2 linked regions of the Catenulispora sp. GP43 genome follow. Each later gene encodes a partner of the first gene's protein in a complex. Links are inferred from orthologs where the notes say so. Each region holds a gene or a part of one and is shown in the gene's direction. Other genes may lie near its edges.

Region 1 (10,224 bases):
TGCGAGCTAAGTTAGTGAGTGATAACTTACTTCACATGACCCGCATGAGTGCCGAAGAGCGCCGCGACCAAGTGGTGCGTGCCGCCGTCGCCGAGTTCTCGGTGCGCGGCCTGGAAGGGACCTCGACCTCCGACATCGCCAAGCGCGTCGGGGTGTCGCAGCCCTACCTGTTCCGGCTGTTCCCGACCAAGCGCGACCTGTTCATCGCCGCCGTCGAGTACGGCGCGTCGCTGGTCCGGGACGTCTTCACCAAGGCGGCCGACGGCAAGTACGGGCACGCGGCGCTCGCCGCCATGGGCGATGCCTACCAGGACCTGCTCATGGCGGACCGCGAGGTGCTGAACATGCAGCTCCAGCAGTTCGCCGCGTGTCACGACCCCGAGGTCCAGGCGGCCGTGCGCAAAGCGATGCAGGGCCTGTGGCAGCACATGGACAACCTCTCGGGCGCCCCGGTCGGGATCCGCGTGGACTTCCTGGCCAAGGGCATGCTCTGCAACGTGATCGCCGCGATGGGCCGCGACGACAGCGACGATCCGGAGTGGCAGCCGATCCTCGCGGTGCTGCGCGACGACACCGCGGAGGCCGCCGCGGACGCCGCGGACCTCGACGCCGCGGCGGCCGAGAAGCATTCGCCCGGCAGCCCGGCCGAGCCGAAGTACGCGAACTACGTCGAGAAGGCGTTCACCGACTGACCTGACCGGTCCGGACGCCGTCCGAAAACCCCACAGCACCTTTTCGCAGCATCCTTCTGTCCCGACAAGTTAGTGACTGATTACTACCTTCTGTAGTTAGTGATTGCTAACTACTCAAACCGCCCTCATCACGAACCAGGGGAGTACCACGATGAGCACCGAGACCATCGACCGGCCGGGGGGCCGGACGGCGGACGGCCTGCGGGCCGCCACCATCGGCCACCCGGTCCGCACCTTCCTGATCACCTCCGCCGCGATGTTCATGGCCCAGCTGGACAACCTCGTGGTCAGCATCGCGCTGCCCTCGATCCGGCAGTCCCTGCACGCCGGCCTGTCCGGCCTGCAGTGGACGGTCTCGGCCTACACCCTCACCTTCGCCGTCTTCCTGCTGACCGGCTCCACGCTCGGCGACCGTTTCGGCCGCCGGACCCTGTTCGTCGCCGGCCTCGCGGTCTTCACCGGCGCCTCCGTGGTCTCGGCGCTGGCGCCGAACATCGGGGTGCTGATCGCGGCGCGTGCCGTGCAGGGCCTGGGCGGCGCGGTGATCGTGCCGCTGAGCCTGACGCTGCTGTCGGCGAGTGTGCGTCCTGAGAAGCGCGGCGCCGCGGTCGGCGCCTGGGGGGCCATCGGCGGGCTCGCCGTGGCGCTCGGGCCGGTGATCGGCGGGGCCGTGGTGGAGGCCGCCTCGTGGCAGTGGATCTTCTGGGTGAACGTGCCGCTGGGCGTCGTGCTGCTGCCGCTGGCCTGGTTCGGCCTCACCGAGAGCCGCGGCCCGGTGCGCCGGCTGGACGTGGTCGGGACCGGGCTGGCCACCGGCGGGCTGCTGGGTGTGGTGCTGGGCCTGATCCGGGGCGGGGACGTCGGCTGGACCAACTCGCTGGTGCTGACCGGGTTCGTCGTCGGCGCCGTCATGCTGGCCGGCTTCGTGGTCTGGGAGCTGCGCACCGACGCGCCGATGGTGCCGATGCACCTGTTCCGCGGCCGGAGCTTCCCGCTGATCAACCTCAGCGCCCTGCTGATGTCCTTCGGGATGTTCGGTTCGGTCTTCTTCCTCTCGCAGGTGTTCCAGACCGTCTTCGGCGACTCGCCGCTGGCCTCCGGGGTGCGGGTGCTGCCCTGGACCGGCATGCCGATGCTGGTGGCCCCGATCGCCGGCATCCTGTCCGACAAGATCGGCGGCAAGTGGATCGTCACGGTGGGCCTGGGCCTGCAGGCGGTGGCGCTGGGCTGGATCGCGGCGGTCAGCACGGCCACGGTGGCCTACACCGCGCTGCTGCCGGCCTTCATCCTCGGCGGCACCGGCATGGCGATGTTCTTCGCGCCGATCGCGAACCTGGTGCTCGGCTCGGTGCGGCGCGACCAGGAGGGCATCGCCTCCGGCATCAACAACGCGCTGCGGGAGTTCGGCGGCGTGCTGGGCATCGCGGTGATGGGCGCGGTGTTCTCCGCGAACGGCGGCTACGGCCCGACCGCGACCAAGTCCGCCGGCCAGCACTTCGTGGACGGCATGGTCCCGGCGGTCTACACCGGCGCGGCGATCCTGGCGGTGGCGACGCTGGCGATGTGGCTGGTGCCGAACCGGCGCCCGGCCGCCGGCGCCTCACCGGCCGGGGACGGCGCCTCCGAGCAGAGCGCCGGCGACCCGGCGGAGGGACGTCGGCATCAGGAGGCTGCCACCGCGACGGCATAGGTCGCAGAACAGCGTGATATCCGATCAGCGCGGACATCCGAGACGGTGATCGGACACACGGAAGGCCCCGGCTCGCCGCCGGGGCCTTCGACGTCATGCGGTCCGTCGGACGGTTCAGCGCGCTTCGCCGAGCAGCTTCTGCAGCCGCGACACGCCCTCGACCAGGTCGGCGTCGCTCAGCGCGTAGGACAGCCGCAGGTAGCCGGGGGTCCCGAAGGCCTCCCCGGGCACCACGGCGACCTCGGCCTCGTCCAGGATGAGCGAGGCCAGTTCGGCCGAGCTGGCCGGCCGCTGGCCGCGGATCTCCTTGCCGAGCAGCTCCTTGACCGAGGGGTACACGTAGAACGCGCCCTCGGGCTCCGGGCACACCACGCCGGGGATCTCGTTCAGCATCCGCACCATGGTCTGCCGGCGGCGGTCGAAGGCCAGCTTCATCTCGCTGACCGCCTCCAGGTCCCCGGACACCGCGGCCAGCGCGGCGATCTGGGCCACGTTGGAGACGTTGGAGGTGGCGTGCGACTGCAGGTTGGTGGCGGCCTTCACCACGTCGGCCGGGCCGATCAGCCACCCGACCCGCCAGCCGGTCATCGCGTAGGTCTTGGCCACGCCGTTGACGATCACCGTCTGCTCGGCGAGCTCCGGCACCGCCTTCAGGATCGAGGTGAAGCGCGCGTCGCCGTAGACCAGGTGCTCGTAGATCTCGTCGGTGAGCACCCACAGGCCGTGCTCCAGGGCCCAGCGGCCGATCGCCTCGACCTGCTCGGGGCTGTAGACCGCGCCGGTGGGGTTGGAGGGCGAGACGAAAAGCAGCACCTTGGTGCGCTCGGTCCGGGCCGCCTCCAGCTGCTCCACCGAGGCCAGGTAGCCGGTGGTCTCGTCGGTCACCACGTCCACCGGGACGCCGCCGGCCAGCTGGATGGCCTCGGGGTAGGTGGTCCAGTACGGGGCCGGCACGATGACCTCGTCACCGGGGTCCAGCAACGTCGCGAAGGCGTTGTAGATGGCCTGCTTGCCGCCGTTGGTGACCACGACCTGGTTCGCCGAGACCGACACGCCGGAGTCGCGCAGCGTCTTGTGCGCGATCGCCTCCTTCAGCTCCGGCAGCCCCCCGGCCGGCGTGTACTTGTGGTACTTCGGGTTCTGAGCCGCCTTCACGGCCGCCTCGACGATGTACGCCGGGGTCGGGAAGTCGGGCTCTCCGGCGCCGAAGCCGACCACCGGACGGCCGGCGGCCTTGAGGGCCTTGGCCTTCGCGTCCACGGCCAGGGTCGCGGACTCGGCAATGGCACCGACGCGCCGGGAGACCCTGGTGGCAGGGCCTTGGCGGGACGGGGAGGGAGTTGAGGCTGTGGAGGCTGTCATGCCCCCATCGTCCCACCGCCAGGGCGGCGATCGGGGTGGTGTTCCACGAAAGGAGACGGCCCGGAGGCGGCCGTACGCCCCGTTGAGCGGAACCCGTTCGCAATCGGGGACGCGCTTCCCGTACACTCTCGATCGGCGGATTCCCCTTCCCCACCTCGGCGAGGTAGGTTTGTGGAGCACGCTTAGGCAAAGGGTCGTAGCTCAACTGGCAGAGCACCGGTCTCCAAAACCGGGGGTTGGGGGTTCAAGTCCCTCCGGCCCTGCTTAGGCGCCCAGGAAAGCCCGGTATAGGGCTTTCCTGGGCGCGAAGCGTGTTCGCGGCGAGACCCGCCGCGCAACTTGCCACTTTCACCGAATGTGATGAGGACCAGGTGACCGAGACGAGCTCGACCTCCGCGATGTCGAAGCCGGACCGCGGCCGTGGTGGCGACCGCCGCCCCGAGCGCCGCCGGTCCCCGCTGGGCCGCCTGGGCCTGTTCTACCGGCAGATCATCGCCGAACTGCGCAAGGTGGTGTGGCCGACCCGCAACGAACTGGTCACCTACACCACGGTGGTCATCGTGTTCGTCGCGATCGTCGTCGCGATCGTGGCTACGCTGGACTACGGGTTCAGCAAACTGGTGATGTGGGTGTTCGGCTGAGCCGCCGTACCGACATAGCACCCCGAGCGAAGGAAGTATGAGCGACCGTGTCTGAGACGTACGGAGACCTCGAAGAGGCGACTGTTCTCGTGGAGAACGACGACGAGGCCGTCGAGGCGGAGGTCGCCACCGGTGAGCCCGATCAGGACGCGGCTGAGCAGGCCGAGGGTGAGACCGGCAGCGGGGCCGCGCCGGGCAGCCCGGAGGCGATCGAGGAGTTCCGCGACGCGCTGCGCCGCGCGCCCGGCGAGTGGTACGTGATCCACAGCTACGCCGGCTACGAGAACCGGGTGAAGCAGAACCTCGAGACCCGCATGACCACCCTGAACATGGAGGAGTTCATCTTCCAGGTCGAGGTGCCCATGGAGGAGGTCGTCGAGATCAAGGGCGGCCAGCGCAAGCGGGTCAAGCGCAACAAGTTCCCCGGCTACGTGCTGGTCCGGATGGACCTGACCAACGAGTCCTGGGGCGTGGTGCGCAACACCCCGGGCGTGACCGGCTTCGTCGGCAACGCCCACGAGCCGTACCCGCTGACCCTGGACGAGGTCGTGAAGATCCTGCTCGAGGAGCAGCCCGAGGAGGTCAGCGGCAAGCAGAAGGCGCCGGCCGAGGTCAAGGTGCTGGACTTCGAGGTCGGGGACTCGGTCACCGTCATCGACGGCCCGTTCGCCACGCTGCAGGCCACGATCAACGAGATCAACGCCGACTCGCAGAAGGTCAAGGGCCTGGTGGAGATCTTCGGCCGGGAGACCCCGGTGGAGCTGAGCTTCAACCAGATCCAGAAGAACAGCTGAGGTCCGGCTCCGCCAAACGGATGACCGATTCTCATGCTGCTTTCGCAGGCAGCTGACAGGGCGCTCCCCATACGGTGGAGCGCCCTTAACGTTCCCTGAAGATTCCGTGGGGGGATCTCGTGTCATTCCGCATGTCCAGGCGGCTGTCCGCGGCCGCCGTCGTGTCCGCCTCGCTGGTCGCGCTGGCGCTCGCGCCGCAGGCCGGCGCCACCGTCGGCGGCGTCCCGGCGCACAGCCCGCTGACCATCAGCCACACCAACGGCTCCCTGGAGACGGTCGGCGGGGGGAGCACCTCGGTGCCCTGGGCCGGCACCGACGTCTCCTGGTCGCCCGACGGCAGCAAGTACGCCTTCAGCGCCAACGGCCAGATCTACACCGCGAACGCCGACGGCTCCAGCCTGAAGGCGGTGGCCCGGCTGGCCGCCGCCGACGCCCAGCCGGTCTGGACCTACGGCGGCGAGCTGCTGGTCTTCGCCGGCTGGGACCCGGCCGCGGGCGGCGCCTCCGGCCCGACCCAGCTGATGGCAACCTGGTCCAACGGCTCGGCCGCCGGCAACGGCACGCCGGTGTCCTGGCCGCTGCCGAAGGCCTCGAGCCCGGCGGCCGCCGACTCGGCCCCGGACTTCGGCGGCGACACCCTGGCCTTCGCCCGGTCCCAGAACGGGTCCTCGGCCGGGATCTGGGTCCGCGACGAGACCGGGGACTTCGTCCCGTACCAGGTCGCGGCCACCGGCACCGCGCCGAGCGTGTCCCCGGACGGCAAGACGGTCGCGTTCGTGCAGGCCGACAAGGACAACGTGCCGCAGATCTGGACCGTCCCGGCCGCGGCGCCCTCCGGCGGGCTGGCCACGCCGGTCCAGCAGACCTTCGCCGCCACCGGGGTCAAGGTCGCCAACCCGGTGTTCTCCCCGGACGGCAAGACGATCGCCTTCGACGAGACCTCGGCCGGCACCAGCCAGGTGCGCTGGGTCGCGCTGAACACCGACCCGAAGGCCACGGCCAACGCCGAGACCACGATCTCCGTCTCGGGCGCGCTGAGCGGCGGCGAGCACCTGTCCTACCGGACCGAGTTCGCCAAGCCGGTGGTGCGGCTGGCCGGCGCGGACCGCCTGGGCACCGCGACCGCCGTGTCGCAGGAGGGGTGGCGGAACAACGGCGACACCGCCGATGTGAGCCGTTCGCAGGCCGACGTCGCCGTCCTGTCGCGCGACGACCTGCCGGCCGACGCGCTGGCCGGCTCGGCGCTGGCCGCGCGGAAGAACGGTCCGCTGCTGCTGACCAAGAGCGGATCGCTGTCGCCGCAGGCCGCCGCCGAGCTCAAGCGCATCTTGCACCCGGGCGCCACCGTCTACCTGCTGGGCGGCACGCAGGCGCTGTCCCCGGCGGTCGAAGCGGCCGTGCACGCGCTGGGCTTCAGCCCGGCGCGGATCGCCGGCAGCACCCGGTACGACACCGCGGTGCGGATCGCCGACACCATGACCGCCAAGCCCAGCGAGATCCTGCTGGCCACCGGCCAGGACTTCGCCGACGCGCTGTCCGCGGGCGCCGCGGCCGGCGCGAACTACGGCTCGGTGGTGGTGCTCACCGACGACACCAGGATGCCGACCGAGACGGCCGCGTACCTGCACCACTTCGGGACCGACTTCGGGCCGAGCTCCAGCATCTTCCTGGCCGCGGTCGGCGGCCAGGCGCTGAAGGCGCTGGACTCCACGCAGCAGGGCTACTGGCGCCTGCCGCTGGTCGGCAACGACCGGTATCAGACCTCGTTCAAGGTGGCGAACACGTTCTTCCCGGCGCTGGACGCCGTCGGCGTGGCCACCGGCGCGGCCTGGCCCGACGCGCTCTCCGGCGGGGCGGCGATGGGCACCCAGGGCGGTCCGCTGCTGCTGGTGAACCCGGCGACCGGGCTCTCCGGCCAGGACATCGCGCTGTTGGACGCGAACCGGGGCGAGCTGTACTCCGGCTTCGTCTTCGGCGGGACCGTGGCGGTGCCGGCCGGTATCGACAGGCAGCTGGCGCAGGCGATCGCCGGCCCGCTGGGCGCCGTCGACGGCAGCGGGCACCGGCTGGCCGCCGCGTCGGCGGACGGGGCCGCCGGGACGCTGTCGCCGCGGGACGCGGCGGGGCTGCGGTCGGCGCTGCCGGGCGGCGGGGCGTTGAAGCTGACGCCGAGCCGGCCGTAGTTCCTCCGGTCCGAGGCCCCCGCACCGGTGCTGACCGGGGCGGGGGCCTCGTCCTGTCCGGGGCATACCGGCCGGTCCGGTAAGCTTGACGGCTGTTGCCCATGGCAACGTGTCTCCGCCGTGCCCTTGGTAGGGGTTATCGGCGACGTCTACAGAAACGAGTTCGGGAATGCCTCCCAAGAAGAAGCTCACCGCGGTCATCAAGCTCCAGATCAAGGCCGGTATGGCGAACCCGGCCCCGCCCGTCGGCCCGGCTCTGGGCCAGCACGGCGTGAACATCATGGAGTTCTGCAAGCAGTACAACGCGGCCACCGAGGCCCAGCGCGGCCAGGTCGTCCCGGTCGAGATCTCGGTGTTCGAGGACCGCTCCTTCACCTTCATCACCAAGACCCCGCCGGCCGCGAAGCTGATCCTGAAGGCCGCGGGCATCGAGAAGGGCTCGGGCGTCCCGCAGAAGGACAAGGTCGCGACGCTGACCCAGGCCCAGGTCCGGGAGATCGCCGAGACCAAGATGCCGGACCTGAACGCCAACGACGTCGAGGCCGCGATGAAGATCATCGCCGGCACCGCGCGCTCGATGGGCGTCATCGTCTCGGACAGCTGAGCCTTCCGGCTCGGCGGCTCAGCCGGTCGTACGGCCGGCCGAGCCCGCGTCACCAGCAGTAGTGGCAGAGCCGCGCGCGGCTCGTGAAGACCACATCTCACCAGCTCAAGGAGAGCAGCAATGAAGCGCAGCAAGGGCTACCGCAACGCCGCGGCGAAGATCGACGCCGACGAGGTCTACACCCCGCTGGCGGCCATCCGCCTGACCAAGGAGACCTCGGTCACCAAGTTCGACAGCTCCGTCGAGGTCTCGATGCGCCTGGGCATCGACCCCCGCAAGGCCGACCAGATGGTCCGCTCCACGATCGTGCTCCCGCACGGCACCGGCAAGACCGCCCGCGTGCTGGTCTTCGCCCAGGGCGACAAGGCCGAGCAGGCCCGCGAGGCCGGCGCCGACATCGTCGGCTCCGACGAGCTGATCGACGAGGTCGCCAAGGGCCGCCTGGACTTCGACGCGGTCGTGGCGACCCCGGACCTGATGGGCAAGGTCGGCCGCCTGGGCCGGGTGCTCGGCCCGCGTTCGCTGATGCCGAACCCGAAGACCGGCACCGTCACCGCCGACGTGGTCAAGGCCGTCAACGACATCAAGGGCGGCAAGATCGAGTTCCGCGCCGACCGCCACTCGAACCTGAACTTCATCATCGGCAAGGTGTCCTTCTCCGAGCAGCAGCTCGCCGAGAACTACGCCGCCGCCCTGGAGGAGGTGCTCCGCGTGAAGCCGAGCGCCGCCAAGGGCCGCTACCTGAAGAAGATCACGTTCGCCACGACCATGGGCCCCGGCATCCAGGTCGACGCCAACCGCGTGCGCAACGTCGCGACCGACGACGAGGCGTGAGTTCCGGCCGGTAGGCCGTGACGACCGGGCCCCTGTTCCTTCGGGACGGGGGCCTTCGGCGTGTCCGGGGCCGGAGGAGGGCTAGCCCCTAAGGGTCGGCGCGGGTGCTGTTCCCGCATCAGTGCCGCGCTTCCGGCCGCCGCCGTAACGCGGTCAGAACCACCCCCACCCCCGTGCTAATCTTGACGCAGCCGAAGACCGCTGGTCGCTGCTCCGAGCCGAACGGCCCGGACCAGTCGAAGGCCTCCTCACGGAGCGACCCGCCGAGGCGCGATTAGTGAAGCAGTTGCCGCCCCTGGGGGCGGGGTACCGACTCGTGACGCCCGCGCTGACGCGCCGGGCGTTTTTTGTTTGAGGCTGGAGTCGGCTCTGACACCCCGGAAGGAGGCCCGTATGGCGAGGCCTGACAAGGCGGCTGCGGTCGCCGAGATCGCGGATCACTTCCGCGGCTCGAACGCCGCCGTGCTGACCGAGTACCGCGGGCTCACTGTCGCGCAGCTGAAGGAGCTTCGGCGCGCGCTCGGTGCGACCACGGACTACGCCGTGGTGAAGAACACGCTGACCAAGGTCGCTGCTCGCGAGGCCGGTATTGACGGTCTGGACGAGTCGGCGCTGAAGGGTCCCTCGGCCATCGCCTTCATCAAGGGCGACCCGGTCGAGGCTGCCAAGGGTCTTCGTGACTTCGCCAAGGCGAACCCCCTTCTGGTGATCAAGGGCGGGGTGATGGAGGGCAAGACCCTCACCCCGGCCGACATCACCAAGCTCGCGGACCTTGAGTCCCGCGAGGTTCTGCTGGCCAAGGCGGCCGGCGCGATGAAGGCGTCCCTCGCGAACGCGGCGGCGCTCTTCCAGGCTCCTTTGTCGAAGGCCGTCCGCACCGTGGACGCGCTGTCGGCCAAGAAGTCCGCCGACGCCTGATAGGCACCCGGCAAAACCTAGCTAGAACTCACTTAGAGAAAGGACGCCTATCATGGCGAAGCTCAGCAACGACGAGCTGCTCGAGGCTTTCAAGGAGATGACGCTGATCGAGCTCTCCGAGTTCGTGAAGCTGTTCGAGGACACCTTCGACGTCGTGGCCGCCGCCCCGGTCGCCGTCGCCGGCCCGGCCGGCCCGGCCGCCGCCGCCGAGGCCCCGGCCGAGCAGGACGAGTTCGACGTCATCCTCGAGGGTGCCGGCGAGAAGAAGATCCAGGTCATCAAGGTCGTGCGCGAGCTGACCTCGCTGGGTCTGAAGGAGGCCAAGGACCTCGTCGACGGCGCTCCGAAGCCGCTGCTGGAGAAGGTCAACAAGGAGACCGCCGAGAAGGCCAAGGCCGCTCTGGAAGAGGCCGGCGCCGGCGTCTCCGTGAAGTAGTTCTTCTTCACGGCGCGAGCCATTCGAAGGACCCCCGGGGTTTCCCCGGGGGTCCTTCGCGTTCCGGGCG
Region 2 (10,425 bases), on another replicon or contig:
CCGAGCAGAAGGTGCAGGACCTGTCCGGCGGCAACCAGCAGAAGGTGCTGCTGGCCCGCTGGATGTGCCTGAACCCCAAGGTGCTGCTGCTGGACGAGCCCACGCGCGGCATCGACGTCGGGGCCAAGGCCGAGGTGCAGACCATCATCGACCAGCTCGCCGCCGAAGGGGTCGGGGTGCTGCTGATCTCCTCCGAGCTCGACGAGCTGATCGAGGGCTCGGACCGGGTGGTGGTGCTGCACACCGGATCGGTGGCGGCGCGCCTGGACCGCGCCGAGGTCACCGCCCCGAACCTGATGCGGGCCCTGGCCGGTGAGGGAGCCGAGTCCATCGCTCCGGGGCACCCGGAGCCCGAACACCCCCGCGAGGAGGACCCGGCATGACCGCGGCCGTCATCGAACCCGTCGACGGCGCGGGCGCCGGCACCCGCGACCGCGTCCTGGACCTGGCGCAGCGTTACGGCGTCTACGCGGCCCTGGCGGTGCTGATCGCCGTCGCGACCGCGATGAACACCGACTTCATGTCGGCGTCGAACTGGCGCGTGCAGCTGTTCCAGGCCGCCCCGACCGTGCTCGTCGCCCTGGGCATGGCGCTGGTGATCGGCACCGAGGGCGTGGACCTGTCGGTCGGCGCGACCATCGCGCTGGCCGCCTCGATCATCCCGCTGTACATCGGCTACGGTCCGGCCCCGGCGATCGTGCTGGCCCTGCTGCTCGGCGCGGCCGCCGGCGCGGTCGGCGGCTCGATGGTGGCCTTCGCCGGGGTGCAGCCGATCGTGGCCACGCTGTCGTTGATGATCGGCCTGCGCGGCCTGGCCGAACTGCTCAACGGCGCCGCCGCCAAGCCGGTCGCGGACACCACGATCCTGAACCTCGGCGAGCAGAACGTGGCCGGGGTGCCGCTGATGGCGTGGATCGCGCTGGCGGCCACCGGCGCCGTGGCCTACACCGTGCGCCGCACCACCTTCGGCCGCCAGCTGGTCGCGATCGGCGACAACAAGCGCGCCAGCCTGCTGGCCGGGCTGCCGGTGCGCCGCGTGCTGGTCACCGTCTACGTGCTCTCCGGGGTGCTCTCCGCGCTGGCCGGCGTGCTCATCGTCGGCCACGGCGCCGAGGCCGACCCGGCCAACCAGGGACTGAACATGGAACTGAGCGCGATCACCGCGGTGGTGGTCGGCGGCACCCCGCTGGCCGGCGGCCGGGTCCGGGTGCTGGGCACCGTGGCCGGGGCGATGTTCATGCAGCTGGCCTCGGCGGTGCTGATCCAGCACAACGTGCCGACCTCCACCACGCAGATCGTCGAGGCCGTGCTGATCTGCCTGGCCGTCTACGTGTCCAGGGAACGGGGGACGCGATGAGCGTGCGCACACCGCGGACGTTGGCCCCGGTCCCGGCGCCGCCGCCGCGCGAGGGCGCCGAAGGACTGCTGGAGACGCCGCGCGAGCGCTGGATCCGGCGCGCGGAGCGGCGCGGGCCGCTGGTGGTGCTGGTGGCGGTGTGCGCGGCCGCGACGGCCGCCTCGCCGTCGGACGCGTCGTGGTCGGACGTGAGCACCATCCTGGGCAACAACGCCTTCGTGTGGCTGCTCGCCCTCGGGATGACGTTCGTCATCACCACCGGCGGCATCGACCTGTCGGTCGGCTCGCTGTACGCGCTCGGGGGAGTGCTGGCGGCGCGCGGCTCGGCGCACGGGCCGTGGCTGGCGATCGTGCTGCCGCTGGCGGTGTGCGCGGCCTGGGGCGCGGTGCAGGGGCTGCTGGTCGCCTACGGGGGGATGGCGCCGTTCATCGTCACGCTGGCCGGACTGCTCGGCGCGCGCGGACTGCTGCAGGCGCTGACGAATCAGGGGTCGACGACGTACCTGGTGCCGGCCGGCTCCTGGTTCCGGCACCTGGGCGCCGGGACGTGGGTACCGGTGGGCATCGTGGCGGTCTTGTTCGCGGCCGGCTGGGTCCTGATGGAGCGCACCGGCTACGGCGCGACCCTGACCGCCATCGGCGGCAACCAGGACTCCGCAGTCCTGCTCGGCCTGCCGGTGGCGCGGGCGAAAGTGCTGGTCTACCTGCTGTCCGGCACCCTGGCCGGCGCCGCGGGGGCGTTGGGCGGCGCACGGCTGGGCTCCGGCGTGACCACGATCGGCGTCGGCTACGAGCTGACCGCCATCGCCGCGGTGGTGATCGGCGGCACGCTGCTGACCGGCGGCTACGGCACCATCGGCGGAACCGTCTGCGGCGTGCTGCTGCTGGCGGTGATCCACCACCTGATCGACCGGTACCTGTCCCAGTACGGATCGGCGATGACGGACGCGGTGAACGGCGCGTTCCTGGCCGTGGTGGTGCTGGCGCAGGCGCTGCTCGAGCGTTCGCGGCGGCGATGACCGCTGCGGACGGCCGCGGCGCCGGGCCGTCGGGCGGGGCGTGCCCGGCGGCCTCGGCGTGCGTGGCGTGCGTGGCGTGCGTGGCGCAGGAGGCGCCGGCTGCGGGTCCGCGCTGCCCGGCGCCGGCTGAAGCATCGCAGAACCCGCAACCGCCGCCCCGGCCCCCGCGCGCCGCGGCGCCTCCGCTACTCCCGCAGCTCCCCGCTGCTCTCCCGAACCACCAACCGGTGCCCCGGCTGAATCAGCCGCCCGGGCTCGCCGTACCCGTCCGCGATCCGCTGCAGCAGCGCGTCCACCGCGGCCTCGGCGATGCCGGTCTTGTCCGGCGCCACCGTCGTCAGCGACGGGATCGCGTACTCGGCCTCCTCGACATCGTCGAAGCCGACCAGCGCGATGTCGTGCGGCACCCGCAGCCCGGCCTCGTGGATCGCGCGCAGCGCCCCCAGGGCCATCAGGTCGTTGAAGCAGAACACCGCGTCGGGCCGCTCGGGCAGCTTCAGCAGCCGGCGCATGGCGGCCGCGCCGTCGGGCCGGAAGTAGGCGCGCACCGGCGGGCACAGCGCCGGTTCGGCCGGCAGGCCGGCCTCGGCCAGGGCCTGGCGGTAGCCGGCCATGCGCTGCTGGGCGGTGGCGCGCGGGCTCGGGTCCTGCCAGCCGATCGCGGCGACGCGGCGCCGCCCGGCGGCTATCAGATGCGCCACCGCCTCGCGCGCGGCGGCCACGTTGTCGATGTGCACGTGGTCGCAGACCAGGCCCAGGTCGGCCTCGCCGAGCAGGACCAGCGGGATCTGGCGCTCGCGCGCGGCCAGTTCGTGCTGGTCCAGGCCCAGCGGGCTGAGGATCACGCCGTCGATCATCGGGTCGCCCAGGCCGCTGGCGATGCGCAGCTCGGCGCGCGGGTCGCCGGCGGTGTCGTCCATCAGGACCGTGACGCCGTGCCGGCGGGCCGCGGCGATCACCTCGACCGCCAGCTCCGCGAAGTACGGGGAGGGCAGCTCGGGGAAGGCCAGCGCTATCACCCCGCTGCGGCCGGTGCGCAGTTTGCGGGCCGCCACGTTGGGGTGGTAGCCCAGCGCGTCGATCGCGGCCTGCACCTTCTCCCGGGTCGCGGCGGCCACGTGCACCGTGCCGTTGACCACGTTGGACACCGTCTTCACCGAGACGCCGGCGGCCTCGGCGACGTCCTTCAGCCGCGGCGCGGGTCCGGCGCCGTTCGGGACACTCCTCGCCCCATCCATCGTCGCCTCAGCGCTCCGTCCAGCCGATGTGATCTGATGTCAGTGTTCCAACGTTAGAATAGCTCATTTCCTGACAATCTTCACAAGCTTCTGATTCACCCCCACCGGCACCGAGGAGCAGCCCCTTGCGATCTTCAGCCCTCCGACCTTTCGGCACCCTGCCCGACGGCACCGCGGTCGACAGCTGGCATCTGACCGACTCCTCCGGACTCCAGGCCACGATCCTGTCCTACGGCGCCACCCTGCAGGAACTCACGACGCCGGATCGTGACGGCGAACCGGCGAACGTCGTCCTCGGCTTCGACGACATCTCCGACTATCTGGAACGCGCCGCCTACTTCGGCTGTGTCGTCGGACGCTACGCCAACCGCATCGCCGGCGGCACGTTCACCCTCGACGGCCGCGAGATCCGCCTCCCGCTCAACGACGGCCCGCGCCCCAACACCCTGCACGGCGGCACCCCCGGCTTCGGCGCGCGCCAGTGGAGCGCGCCCGACGGCGTCACCGAGACGGACGGCGGCACCGCGCTCACCCTCACCCGTGTGAGCCCCGACGGGGAGGAGGGCTTCCCCGGCGAGGTGACCGTCAGCGTCCGCTACACCCTGGCGGCCGGCCGCCTCACCCTGGACTACCGCGCCGAGACGACCGCCCCCACCGTCCTGAACCTGTCCAACCACGCCCGCTTCAACCTCGCCGGCGAAGGCGTCGGACACGTCCTGGACCACGAACTCACCGTCGCCGCCGACGGCTTCCTGCCGGTCGACGAGGCCCTGATCCCGCTCGACGGAGCCGCCCCGGTCGCCGGCACGCCCTTCGACTTCCGCACCCCGGCGCCGGTCGGCGCGCGCCTGGCCGACCCGCACCCGCAACTCCAGGCCGCCGGCGGATACGACCACTGCTTCGTGCTGCGCGGCGGACGCACGACCCGGCCGCGTCCGGTCGCCACCCTGCACGATCCCGCCAGCGGCCGCGTCATGCGCATCGCGACGACCGAGCCGGGCCTTCAGCTCTACCTCTCCGGCGAACTCGACGGCAGCCTGACCGGGTTGGGCGGGCGGCCCTATGAGCAGTACGGCGGCATCGTGCTGGAGACGCAGCACTTCCCCGACTCGCCGCACCGTCCCGACTACCCCTCGACCGTGTTGCTGCCGGGGCGGGTGTTCACCTCGACGACGGTGTACGAGTTGGGCTGTCTGCCGCCTCGCGGCGCGGACTCACGGGCGGACTCACGCGCGGAATAACTCAGCCCGTATCGCGTTGAGCACGGTGGGCCCGATCGTTCATCGCACTGTCAACCCACGCGAAGAGCGCAGGAGGAACACCATGAAGCCCGGAATCCACCCCGAATACCGCCCGGTCGTCTTCCGCGACCAGGCTGCCGGTTACGCCTTCCTGTCCCGGTCCACCGCTGAGAGCGCGCAGACCGTCCAGTGGGAGGACGGCCGCACCTACCCGGTCATCGACGTCGAGGTCTCCTCGGCCAGCCACCCCTTCTACACCGGCAACAGCCGCGTCGTGGACACCGCCGGACGCGTCGAGCGTTTCAACCGGCGCTACCAGCGGCGGAGCAGCGCGGACTGAGGTCCCGGTGCTCGTCATGCGAGCCACCCCAGCTATACCTAGAATCCCGTTGAGGATTCGGAGTGCACCCGAAGTCGGGGTCGCGTATAACGATCCTGGTTTGTGTCCCGCTTCGGCGGGTCGGGTGAAGGGGTGCGATGGAGGAGAAGAAGACGATCCCGCTGCCGGCTGATCCGTCGGCGGCGGGGCGCAAGCGCACGATCGCCATCGCCGCGGGGGCAGTGGTCGCGGTGGCCGTGGGGGTCGTGTCGGTGGTGGCGGTGGCCGGCGGCCCCTCGAAGCCCCGCAAGAGCACGGTCGGCGCGGCGGCGGCGACCAGCACCCCCGGGGGCTACGTCACCGGCTCTGACGGCGGGTACTCGCAGCAACCGCCGCAGTTGACCTGGTCGCCGCGACCCGGAGCCCCCTCGCCGACCACGCCCACCACGGCCACGACGGCCTCGACGTCGTCGTCCGCGCCGGTGGCGGCACCGCCGCCGTCGGGATCGGCGGGCAACCCCTCGCCGCCGGCATCGGCGCCGCCGTCGACGAAGGCCGTGCCGAAACCGCCGGCCTCGACCGTCACCGCGGCGCCTCCGCCGGCGTCGACCACGAAGGCTCCCAGCCAGCTGCAGATCAGCGGCACCATCTCGTGTGTGTCGGGGCATTCAGTTGAGGGCGTCTGGGTGCAGGCGTCCCAGGGCTCCGGCTACTCGCCGTGGCAGGGCATCGGCAACGGATCCACCTCGCGGTACTGGTACACCTTGCCGACCACCGAGTCGTTCTCGCTGCACGTCGGCTGCGGAGGTACGACGGCGTCGTGGGGCGTTGCGCTCACCACGCCGCAGACGCCGGGACCGGTCGCCAACTTCACCTGCCACGACGACGCCGGATCGTCGGAGTACGGGAAGTGCGACCTGCAGTAGCCGTCTGATTCCGGCTGTCGGTTCTTCTCGGTAAGGTTCAATAATCCAGAGCGATTATTACCGGGAGGGCTGTATGACCGCCGAGCTGACGCATCGCTGGTCCGAGGGCTGGAGCGTGTCGCGGGGCACCGCGGCTCCGGTCGTCACGCCGTGGGGGCTGCGGATCGAGGTGGGTGCGGCGAACCAACTGCGCCGCCATGTGCTGCTGGATCCGAGCCAGGACGCGGTGCGGGAGCTGGCGGCGACCATCGACGAGCCGCTGACCTGGATCAAGAGCCATGTGGAGCCCTCCGAACTGGCGCCGTGGCTGCCCCCGGGCTGGACCGAGGACGACCCGGGCTGGCTGATGGCGGCCGACGTGGCGCCGGCGGCCGTCGTGCTGCCAGATGGGTACACGCTGAGCTCGGAGGCCAAGGAGGGCGTGACCTACGTGCGGATCCACACCTTCGACGGCGACCTCGCCGCGCGCGGCCAGTACGGCTACGTCGGGGACCACGGGACCGTGGACCAGATCGTGACCGAGCCCGCGCACCGGCGCCGCGGGCTGGGCTCGGTGGTGATGAACGCGCTGGCCAACGCGGCGGACGAGCTGGGCGCCTCGACGAGCGTGCTCGGCGCGACCGTCGAGGGCCGGGCGCTGTACGAGTCGCTGGGGTGGAAGGTGCACGCGCCGTTGGCGGGGTTCATCTACCGGCGGTAGACAATGGAAACCGATGTCGTTGCCATCTTTGCCCTGGTACGCAACAGTGCGATTCACTTCGGGTGTCACCTTCGACATCCCGACCCGGGCGGAGTTCAGTGTCTGAGCATCTCCACGATCACGACCACGACGGCGGCCACGCCGGCGGCCGGGGCACGGTCGAGCACGGTGCGGTCGAGCACGGCCACTCCGGCCACGGCCACGCCGGGCACAGCCACGGCGTGGCCGTGGACGCCGACCGCCGCTGGCTGCTGACCGGCCTGGGCCTGATCCTCGGCTTCATGGCGGTCGAGATCGTGATCGGGCTGGTCGCGCACTCGCTGGCGCTGATCTCCGACGCCGCGCACATGCTCACCGACGCCGGCTCGATCCTGCTGGCGCTGTTCGCGATGCGCCTGGCGGCCCGTCCGGCGCGCGGGGGCTACACGTTCGGCCTGAAGCGTGCCGAGATCCTATCGGCGCAGGCCAACGGCGTGACACTCCTGGTGCTCTCGGCGGTGCTGGCCTTCGAGGCGGTCCGCCGGCTGCTCAACCCGCCGGAGGTGACCGGCGGCCTGGTCCTGGCCACGGCACTGGTCGGGGTGGTGGTGAACATCGCCGCGGCCTGGTCGATCTCCAAGGCGAACCGCACGTCGCTGAACGTCGAGGGCGCCTTCCAGCACATCCTGACCGACCTGTACGGCTTCATCGCCACCGCGATCGCCGGCCTGGTGGTGGTCCTGACCGGCTACGGCCGCGCCGACGCGATCGCCACCCTGGTGGTCGTGGCGCTGATGCTCAAGGCCGGCCTGGGCCTGGTGACCGCCGCGGGCCGCATCTTCCTGGAAGCGGCGCCGGCCGGCATCGACCCGGACGCCGTCGGCGACCAGCTGGCTGCCGTCGAGCAGGTGATAGAGGTCCACGACCTGCACATCTGGGAGATCACCTCGGGCCAGGCGGCGCTGAGCGCGCACGTGTTGGTCGTCCCCGGCGGCGACTGCCACAAGGTGCGGCGCGTGATGCAGCGGAAGCTGCTCGCCGAGCACGGCATCAGCCACGCGACCTTGCAGGTCGACCACCTCGGCGAGGACGAGGGCGAGGCCGAGGTGCTGCAGATCTCGCACACGGTGCCGGAGAAGGATTCGGGACACTGCGAGGACAGTCACGGGCCGGTACATCGGACCGGGCCGCACGATCACTGAGTCCTGCAAAGGGAACCGCCAGTCGCGCCGCCGGCCTACCCGGGCGCCCCATCACCGGCGTCGACCAGCTCCCCGACCGCCGTCGCGAGCTCGCCCCGCCGAGGCGGCCCGGACACCCGGTGCGTTATGCGCCCGGCCCCGTCGAGCAGCAGCACCGTCGGCGTGCGCAGCACCGTCAGCCGCCGTGCCAGGTCGAGGCGTTCCTCGGCGTCGATGTCCAGGTACGCCACGCTGTGGTGTTCGGCGAGTTCGCTGAGGATGCGGCGGGTCGGGCCGCAGTACTGGCAGACCTTCGAGGAGAACTGGACCAGGGTGGCCCGCGGGTCGAGGTCGATGCCCAGATCGGCGGCCGTCAGGTGCTCCGCGGTCGGCTGTTCGGCCGCGAGGGTGCGCACCGTGCCGTCCGTGCGCTTGCGCCACAGTCCGAAGGCCGAGGCGGCGGCCAGCGCGCCGGCTGCCGCGAGCACTCCCGTGGGATCCATGCAGCACACAGTGCCGCCGTCTCGCGGGTTATTCCTGCCTTGTCCGGTGCATGAGACGCACGTTCCCGGGCCGCGGCCGCCGACCTACCGTGGCCGGATGACGAACTCGCAGGTCACCTCGCCCGCGGCGGCCCGGGGCATCGACGTGCGCGCGCCGCGTTTCGGCGCGACGCTGACCACCGTCGTGCTCCTGGTGGTGCTCGCGACCGGCAGCGGCTGGCTGCTGGCGGCCCAGGCGCTCGTCTTCGCGATCGGGGCGTTCGCCGGGCTGCGGCGTGCCCCCTACGGCCTGCTGTTCGCGCGGGTGGTCCGGCCGCGTCTCGGGCCGCCGACGGCGTTCGAGGACGAGGCGCCGCCCCGGTTCGCGCAGGGCGTGGGCCTGGTGTTCGCGGCGGTCGGGGCGGTCGGCTACCTGGCCGGGGTGCCGGTGCTGGGTGTGACGGCCACCGCGCTGGCGTTGGCCGCGGCGTTCCTCAACGCGGCGTTCGGGTTCTGCCTCGGCTGCGAGATGTACCTGGTGCTGGCCCGGGTGCGCCGCGCCTGAGCCCTGAAGGTTATTGCTCGACGTTTGCAATACCGAGCCCGCTTCCCTAGGGTCCTGACCAAAGTCAGCTGCCCGCTCATTCATACGGCTTCTGACAACCGGCGTTTACGATGACCGAGCTGTATGAGCAAAGGGGGGTTGATTCATGTCCACTCGTCCCGGCATTCCCGCGCTGGTCGCAGTCGCGTGCGCCGCGGTGCTGCTGGCCGGATGCTCGAGCTCTGGCACCATCAGCGCAGGCTCGGCGTCGGACACCACCGGCGGCCAGGCCGCCGGCAGCACGGGGGGCTCGGGCGGCACCGGCGGAACCTCCGGCGGCGGCAGCGACAACGGCTGCACCCAGGCGATGCTCGCGATCCAGAACGCTGAGAAGGCCCAGAACTCCGCCGACCCGCAGACCGCGCTCAAGGGCGTCAACACCTCGATAAGCCAGCTGCGCGCCGCCGCCCTCACCACGCAGAAGCCCGGCGGCAAGGACGCGATGAACAAGGTCGCCGACGACCTGCAGAACATCATGAACGCCGCGGAGGCCGGCCAGCAGCCCGACACGCAGCAGGCCCTGACCGACGCCCAGGTGGTCGCGACGGTCTGCGGGACCTGAGCTGCGAGGTCGGTCCGCCGCCCTCAAGCCGGCCCGTCGCCGCCGCGCCGCCAAGCCGCCAAGCCGCCGCGCCGCGGGTTCGCCGGTTGGCCACCCCTGCTCGCCGGTGACGCACGCCCCGGCCGTTTCCCGACGCAGCACGCGCGCCAGCATCCGGTCACCCCAGCTGTTGATCTTCCTGGTCGTCGATCCTCCATGGTGTCGAGCGGATACGGACCTGTGCGCCCTACCCGACCCGCACCCCGTCCAGGAACAGCGACACCATCTGCGTCCCCAGCTCCCGCCGCGTCAGCGGCCCCTCGGCCCGGAACCACCGGTGGATCTGCACCACGCTGCTCAAGAACGTGTTCGTGATGACGCTGGCCCCCACGTCCGCGCGGAACACCCCGGTCTTCTGCCCCTCCTCGACCAGGTCCTGGAACAGGTGCTGGTACCGGCGCCGCTCGGCGCGCACCGCGGCGGCGTGCTCGCCGGCCACCAGGTGCATCGAGCGCGCCCACACCGTCAGCGCCTCGGCGTGGTCGTCCATGTGCGCGAACAGGTCGGTCACCGCGCGGTGCAGCCGGACGTCGGCCGGGCTCTCACCTGCGGCGATGGTCTCCAGGCGGGTGGTCTGTTCAGCGAGCAGTTCGCGGTAGATGCTGGTGAGCAGTTCCTCCTTGGAACTGAACCAGTGGTACAGCGCGCCCTTGGTGACCTGCGCGGCCTCCACGATCTGGCGCGTGGTCGTGGCCTCGTATCCCTGCCGGGCGAACAAGTCCGTGGCCGCGGCGACGATCCGGTCCCTGGCCTCGCCGCGGGGCACCCTCGTCCGATC

Evidence for each region.
Region 2: rplA (region 1) and ABH926_RS18320 share a complex: the UniProt entries of both Escherichia coli proteins name them as parts of the 50S ribosomal subunit. The link is inferred for Catenulispora sp. GP43 from one-to-one orthologs.

The regions. Positions count from the first base shown.
Region 1 is NZ_JBGCCT010000005.1:95,394-105,617, forward strand. Bases 7,201-9,943 are described here. They hold rplA (50S ribosomal protein L1), read left to right. Parts: upstream 7,201-8,086; coding sequence 8,087-8,800; downstream 8,801-9,943. Other genes in these bases: ABH926_RS12515 (cell wall-binding repeat-containing protein), read left to right, coding at 7,201-7,362; rplK (50S ribosomal protein L11), read left to right, coding at 7,532-7,966; rplJ (50S ribosomal protein L10), read left to right, coding at 9,194-9,718; rplL (50S ribosomal protein L7/L12), read left to right, coding at 9,771-9,943. In the rest of the region: ABH926_RS12485 (TetR/AcrR family transcriptional regulator), read left to right, coding at 36-692; ABH926_RS12490 (DHA2 family efflux MFS transporter permease subunit), read left to right, coding at 844-2,382; ABH926_RS12495 (pyridoxal phosphate-dependent aminotransferase), read right to left, coding at 2,497-3,744; preprotein translocase subunit SecE, read left to right, coding at 4,143-4,385; transcription termination/antitermination protein NusG, read left to right, coding at 4,433-5,179; more of ABH926_RS12515, read left to right, coding at 5,299-7,200; more of rplL, read left to right, coding at 9,944-10,154. UniProt on the Escherichia coli protein: One of the primary rRNA binding proteins, it binds very close to the 3'-end of the 23S rRNA. Forms part of the L1 stalk. It is often not seen in high-resolution crystal structures, but can be seen in cryo_EM and 3D reconstruction models.
Region 2 is NZ_JBGCCT010000008.1:150,301-160,725, forward strand. What follows is about bases 3,623-6,566. They hold ABH926_RS18320 (type B 50S ribosomal protein L31), read left to right. Parts: upstream 3,623-4,937; coding sequence 4,938-5,195; downstream 5,196-6,566. Other genes in these bases: ABH926_RS18315 (aldose epimerase family protein), read left to right, coding at 3,740-4,855; ABH926_RS18325 (hypothetical protein), read left to right, coding at 5,333-6,100; ABH926_RS18330 (GNAT family N-acetyltransferase), read left to right, coding at 6,174-6,566. In the rest of the region: ABH926_RS18295 (sugar ABC transporter ATP-binding protein), read left to right, coding at 1-383; ABH926_RS18300 (ABC transporter permease), read left to right, coding at 380-1,357; ABH926_RS18305 (ABC transporter permease), read left to right, coding at 1,354-2,376; ABH926_RS18310 (LacI family DNA-binding transcriptional regulator), read right to left, coding at 2,562-3,614; more of ABH926_RS18330, read left to right, coding at 6,567-6,800; ABH926_RS18335 (cation diffusion facilitator family transporter), read left to right, coding at 6,899-7,981; ABH926_RS18340 (thioredoxin family protein), read right to left, coding at 8,017-8,463; ABH926_RS18345 (DUF4395 domain-containing protein), read left to right, coding at 8,561-9,007; ABH926_RS18350 (hypothetical protein), read left to right, coding at 9,153-9,608; ABH926_RS18355 (TetR/AcrR family transcriptional regulator), read right to left, coding at 9,835-10,425.